One region of the Desulfofundulus luciae genome, then DNA from elsewhere that is predicted to be linked to it. Evidence: a T-box and tRNA genes for the amino acid it is inferred to sense, from the RefSeq annotation. Region 1 holds a T-box; the other holds one or more tRNA genes.
The links. A T-box is a leader RNA that pairs with one kind of tRNA and senses whether it is charged. The one in region 1 lies ahead of thrS (threonine--tRNA ligase), so its partner is inferred to be a tRNA-Thr.

Region 1 (3,409 bases):
AGGGTAGACTACCTGGAAAATTTGTTTATGGATTTGACGGAAGGGGAAATTAATTATGAGGACATGCTGATCAGCACCTTAATTACCCTGGCGCCCAAGCAAATTGTCATTCATAACCCGGCCTGCGAGCAGAAAAACACCATCATGGAAACGATCAACCTGGTCTTTTTTGGCCGTGTAAGGGAGTGCACCGGCTGCTCCTTATGTCGAGAAAAATAATTTGTTGCCCGTTTTTTTTTGTTCTGGTATATTTGTTCTGATATATTTCTTTCAGGAGCGCCGGAACGGGGTGAGAAAGATTTGCATTGGACACAGGCCGTGCTGTTGCCGGTAGTGGGGGCGCTGATCGGGTGGCTGACCAACTGGCTGGCGGTACGGCTGATTTTTCGACCCTACAAACCAGTTCGTGTGCTTGGTTACACCATCCAGGGGGTGGTGCCCAAAAGGCGTGGCGAGCTGGCCAGGGTTATCGGCAGGGTAATTGAGGAGCAACTGCTTCCCAAGGAACGACTCCTCAACTACCTGCGCTCAGAACAATTAAACGAGGACCTGGTCTCTTCCGTGAATACGGCAGTCCGCGCCCGGGTGATGGACAGGCTGCCCGGTTTTTTACCCCTGTCCCTGCGGCGAATGATTTCCGACGCCCTGGCCGAACAGATCAGGAGGGAACTGCCACCCCTGGTTAATGAACTCGTAGACCGCTTTGGAGAAAAGCTAAAAGTAGAGTTATGTTTGTCCAGGGTAGTGGAGGAGCAGGTAAATAGTTTTTCGCTGGATCAGTTGGAGCAAATTATCACTACTGTCTCTTCCCGGGAACTGAGGCATATCGAGATCCTGGGAGGAGTGCTGGGGTTCATCATTGGTCTTTTGCAGGCAGGGGTTTTTCTGCTGCCGGGTAAGTTGTTATAGTTATTATTGCATTCTGTTGTTGATGGGTGCCCCCGGGCTGCTGTGGTTGACATAGTCTTCAAACCTCAATATAATAACGAAGGACAAAGTGATCAACGTAAATATTGATATTCAGGGAACGCGGTTGGATGCAGCGCTGGCTCGTTTATTCCAGTGCTTCGCGCCGGCTACCGCAGTTCGTTCCGGACCGGGATACCGGTGCTGCAAAGGCGGCACGGCAAATATTTCCTGATCGACAGTATAATTGTGACTTAAAACGAAGTGAACGTTACAAATAGTGAAATGGTGATGAAGGGGAAGAGTAGGCCCTGAAACGCCCATCCCCAGAGAGGGGATGCCGCGGCTGGAAGCATCCCCGGATGGGACGGGCTGAAAACCACCCCGGAACTGCCCTGCCGAACGCTGTGACACGTGGTGAGTAAGCGGGGCCGGTGAGGACCGTTACCACCTTTGAGGCGGGCGGGCTTTTTTTACCTTTTGGTCGCCAAGCAGGGTGGAACCGCGGATTATTTCGTCCCTGAAACAGGGACGTTTTTTTATTTCGGTATTAAAAGAAAGGGGTTCTTCTATGATCAAAGTAACATTAAAGGATGGTTCCGTGCGGGAATACGAACCCGGTACTCCTTTGAGCCGCATAGCGCAGGACATCAGCCCCCGCCTGGGCAAGGAAGCCCTGGTGGCGGCAGTGGACGGGCGGCTGGTGGACTTGAGCTACCCTCTACACAGGGATGCCGCCGTTGAGTTCTACACCTTTGAAGATGAGCCGGGGCGGGATGCTTTCCGCCACAGCGCCGCCCATGTCATGGCCCAGGCCGTGAAGCGTCTCTTCCCGGAGGTCAAGCTGGCCATCGGTCCCGCTATTGCCGATGGATTTTACTACGATTTTGATGCGGAAAAGCCCTTCACACCTGCGGACCTGGAGAAAATTGAAAAAGAAATGCAGGCTATCATTAAAGAAGATTTGCCCTTTACCCGTTTTGAAGTGTCCCGGGAAGAAGCGCTGCAGCGGTTTTCTACCGCCGGGGAAATTTATAAGGTGGAGCTTATCAATGAGCTGCCGGGAGATGCGGTAATTTCCTGTTACCAGCAGGGTGAATTCGTGGACCTCTGCGCCGGTCCCCACATTCCGTCAACCGGCAGGTTGAAAGCCTTCAAGCTTACTTCCGTGGCCGGGGCTTACTGGCGGGGCGACGAGAGAAATAAGATGCTCCAGCGCATTTACGGCACCGCTTTTCCTAAGAAATCCCAGCTTGAAGAATATCTCTTCCGTATTGAAGAGGCCAAACGCCGGGATCACCGCAAGCTGGGCGCGGAGCTGGACCTGTTCAGCATCCAGGAGGAAGGGCCGGGCTTTCCCTTTTTCCATCCCAGGGGCATGGTCCTGCGCAATCAATTGGAGCAATTCTGGCGGGAAGAGCATTACAAGCGGGGTTACCAGGAAATCCGCACGCCGGTTATCTTGAACCGGTCCCTGTGGGAAAGGTCGGGGCACTGGGAGCACTACCGGGAAAACATGTACTTCACCCGCATCGATGACGTGGAATACGCCATCAAGCCCATGAACTGCCCGGGGGGCATCCTGGTGTACAAGAGCCGCCTGCACAGCTACCGGGAACTGCCCATTCGCCTGGCGGAACTGGGTCTGGTGCACCGCCACGAGCTTTCCGGGGTGCTCCACGGGCTCATGCGGGTGCGCTGCTTTACCCAGGACGATGCTCACATCTTCATGCTCCCCTCCCAAATCCGGGAAGAGATCATCGGGGTCATTGACCTGGTGGATTATTTCTACAGCATCTTTGGTTTTAAATATAATGTGGAACTCTCCACCCGCCCCGAAAAATCCATGGGCTCCGACGAGATCTGGGAGATAGCCACCAGCGCCCTGGAGGAGGCCTTGAAGGCCAGGGGGATGAAGTATAAAGTAAATGAAGGGGACGGGGCCTTTTACGGGCCGAAGATTGATTTCCACCTGGAGGACTGCCTGGGGCGCACCTGGCAGTGCGGCACCATTCAACTGGATTTCCTCATGCCCGAGAAGTTTGACCTCACCTATGTGGGCGAGGACGGCCAGAAGCACCGTCCCGTGATGATCCACCGGGTGGTGTTCGGCAGCATTGAACGTTTTATCGGCATCCTGACCGAACATTTTGCCGGCGCCTTTCCCACCTGGCTGGCCCCGGTCCAGGTCAGGGTTCTGCCCATTGCCGACCGGCATGCCGGCTATGCCCGTCAGGTGGTGGAGCGGCTGGAAAAGGAAAACATCAGGGTAGAGCTGGACGCCCGCAATGAAAAGGTAAATTACAAAATCCGTGAGGCCCAGGCACAAAAAATACCCTACATGCTGGTGGTGGGTGACAAGGAGGCCCGGGAAGGCACCGTGGCGGTGCGCCACCGCGCCCGGGGGGACGAGGGGGCCCAACCCCTGGAGGAATTTGTCGCCCGCATTCTGGAGGAAATCCGCACTAAAGCTATTAATTAATAAAGTATGAAGGGGTGGGTT
Region 2 (3,409 bases), on a different contig from region 1:
AGGGGTCGGGGTTATTAACCGCCGGCCTGGAGCGTCCTTTTATCAATCCCTACCTGGCCATCCTGGTGGGAGTGGTGGGAGCCGCCTTTTCTTCCATCTTTACCAAGCTGGCCATGGCCCCACCCCTGGTCATTGCCTTCTACCGGTTGGGGTTTGCCGTGCTCATGATTGCTCCCATTGCCCTGACCAGGGGACGGGAAGAACTGCGCTCCATGGGCCGGTGGGACATAATGCTGGCCTGTCTTTCCGGCGTGCTGCTGGCATTGCATTTCACTGCCTGGATTACTTCCCTTGAGTACACATCTATTGCCAGTTCCACCGTGCTGGTCACCATGCAACCCTTATTTGTGGTTTTAGGCGGCTACCTGATCTTTAAAGAAAAAATCGCCCGCACGGGGCTTGTGGGGGCAGCCCTGGCTTTAACCGGCAGCACTATTGTGGGTGTGGGTGATTTTCAGATCGGCGGGCAGGCTTTTTTGGGAGACATCCTGGCTTTTGCCGGGGCTATTTTTATTGCCGGCTATGTATTGATCGGGCGCGGCTTGCGGCACCGCCTGTCACTATTCCCGTACATTTTTGTTGTTTACGGGGTCAGTACCGTGACTTTGTTCCTGGGTGCGCTGCTGGCCGGCTTGTCCTTTTTTCCTTACCCGCCTTCCACATGGCTGTGGTTTTTCCTCCTGGCCCTGGTGCCCACCATTTTCGGGCATACCATTTTCAACTGGGCCCTGCGTTATGTCAAGGCTGCCGTGGTCTCAGTGAGCATACTCGGCGAGCCGGTGGGGGCAACCATTCTGGCTTATATTATTTTTCACCAGGTGCCTTCACCCTTACAGCTTGCGGGCGGGGCGATTATTATCACGGGCCTGTCCATTTTTATCCGGGCGGCAGCGGAAAAATAGCTTGTTCCATTTTGCGGCTGTGGGGGGGCGTTCTGTGAATGGGTTTCATTTATTATCCACCAGAGCGGGCTGGGTTGGTACTGCCTGGGGTAGGCAGGGGCTGCTGGTCCTGACATTTCCCCGGCCCAGCCGGGAGGAAGCCCTGGCTGCTCTGATGGATGAAGTAATACCCGCAGAAGTCAATCAAGGAAGTGGGCCTGCATTAAAAAGGTGGCCCGTGGCTTTTCTGGAAGAAAGGCTGAACCAATACTTCCAGGGCCGGCCGGTTTCCTTTACGGATATTCCCGTGGATCTTTCCTGGTGCACCCCTTTTGTGGCCCGGGTGCTGGATTTTGTACGGCACATCGGGTACGGTGAATTATGGTCGTACCAGCAGGTGGCGGCAGCCGTCGGCAGCCCCCGGGCCGCCCGGGCCGTGGGCGGGGCTTTGGGGACCAACCGGGTTCCACTGGTTATTCCCTGCCACCGGGTAATCCGCCGGGATGGATCGCCCGGCGGTTTTGGCGGCGGCCTGCCTCTAAAACTGCAGCTATTGCAACTCGAAGGCGTGCGACCCGGCCCCACCGGGCGATACCAATTGACAAATGACTCTGTTTGCGTTAATATAAGTAATGCGCCGGGTAGTCAAATGAGATAACAGAAAAGTGCTGGTGTGGCTCAGGGGTAGAGCAGCGCACTCGTAATGCGCAGGTCGTCGGTTCGAATCCGACCACCAGCTCCAAAAAGCTAGACGCCGCAAGGGTTTGCGGCGTTTATTGTTTATTATATTACATTGTCTTGCTTCTTTCAGAAGGGAAAATAAAAATGGATATCGTATATTAACTTTTGGGTGCAGGTATCTTGTCCGCAGACATGGCTTTGGTACCGGTGGTTATGAATTTTGTCTACAAGGATTATTCCTCTCTGCTCCTTCTGGTTGCTGGCGGAGCACGTCATGTCCGTTCTTATCCACACGGGCCTGTTTTTGTATTTTCTCTCATCATATTTCCCATACCTAACAGTTCTTCAGGGGCTGAATTTTTCGCTGGTGGAAAATTTTCTGTGTTCTGGCGGTGTTGAATCAGCCTTTTAACTGTTAAATTAAAAACTTTATTGTCTTTATTGTGTTAAAGGCAAACCACTCGAAAGGGTGGGGCGCAAAGCCATGGGTCTGCAGCCCTAAAGGGTATGACTGCCAGGCTGCCGCGATAAAGGTATTGATTGTTTTCTTTTTAATGGTGTTTTGTTGCGGCAGCCTGGTCAGGCTGCCGTTCCTGCTTATAAAAAAGTATGTTTACCCATTTGGGGTATAGAGGTCGACTCTAACAGAGCCAATGGCTGGGACATTTGCTGGCAGTATTGTGGCAATTGAAAGGGCATGGGGCCGGGAGGGGCTGAAAGGCAGAAGGGTGGTGAAAAAATGCAACGGTGTCTTGAATGCGCAAAGAAAGAACCGGACCGTCCTTGTGTGGAGTGCCAGTATTTTGTCCAGCTAAGCCCCCTTCGGCGGGTGCCTTCGCCGCCTGTCCGGGTGTTACTGGAAGATGAGCATGGCAGGCAGTATCCGGCTCACATCCTGGTGTTAAATACCACGGAGTTTGGGCTGGAAACGGAAGCTCCTGTTCCGGGGCGGTATGTAATCAGGCTGCAGGAAAACTTGTGGGTCGAGGTGGCCGGGGTACCGTTCAAAGGGAAAAATAACGTCCACGTTTTTGATATCCTGTGTGTCCACCGGAAGCAGGGGACTGCCCGTCGTCTTAGCAGGGAGGAGTATCAGTTGCTGGCCGGAAGCGCCGGCGAGCTAATACAGGAGATTTCCCGGCACTTGCCGGAGCACCTTCAGGACCTGGTCAGGGAGAAACTGCTGGCTGAGGTGGAGAAATCCGAACTAATTAACGCTCTCAGGGTGGGGAAGGTGATGAAATATGAAGGAGGGCGCTTCCGCTACCTTTCAGGCCAGGCTGACCTGGACCTGCCTATGGAAGAAGCGGAAAAACTGATGCGCCAGGCTATCCGCCAGGCCGAACACCGCCGCGAGGTGATCATTAGCGCTGACGGGCAAAAGGTGTTTGACCTTCACGGCGTGCCCTTCGACCACAGGAGCGGTGGACTGCTGGCCTTTGACATCACCGAGGTGATTGAAAAGGAGAGAAAGATGCACCAGCAGGAGATGCAGGCTTACCGGGAGGCCATAGCGGCGGTAACGGGGGGCCGGTTATACCTGGTGAATAGTGGAGAAATGGAAAAAGTGATCTCAGAAGGGACGGAACTGGCCAGGGGTGAGGTCCGGCAGACCCATGACATTCCGGAAGCCCGCCGGGCAATGCGGGAAGCCTTGCCTGTTCTCGACAGCCGCAGGCAGCACGCGATTGCCTTGTGCTTGACAGAGGCGCTGGCCAATGCTCTCAAACATGCAGGGGGCGGTTGCTGGCAAGCCAGGCAGTCAGGGGACACCGTCAGGATTATCGTTCAGGACCGGGGTCCGGGAATCAAAACCAGCGAATTGGCCCGGGCAACGTGATGCAACA

Region 2: it has a tRNA-Thr gene. The T-box ahead of thrS (threonine--tRNA ligase) is inferred to sense a tRNA for this amino acid. The anticodon was not compared.

What each region holds. Positions count from the first base shown of each region.
Region 1 is NZ_JAUSUX010000026.1:29,955-33,363, reverse strand. Features, by position in the region: gene ytxC (putative sporulation protein YtxC) at 1-219, shown strand, start outside; gene J2Z49_RS12555 (DUF445 domain-containing protein) at 301-909, shown strand; T-box leader at 1,189-1,431, shown strand; gene thrS (threonine--tRNA ligase) at 1,478-3,388, shown strand.
Region 2 is NZ_JAUSUX010000007.1:39,439-42,847, reverse strand. Features, by position in the region: gene J2Z49_RS05740 (DMT family transporter) at 1-902, shown strand, start outside; gene J2Z49_RS05735 (methylated-DNA--[protein]-cysteine S-methyltransferase) at 937-1,539, shown strand; tRNA gene J2Z49_RS05730 (tRNA-Thr) at 1,549-1,623, shown strand; cyclic di-GMP riboswitch class I at 2,004-2,089, shown strand; gene J2Z49_RS05725 (ATP-binding protein) at 2,413-3,402, shown strand.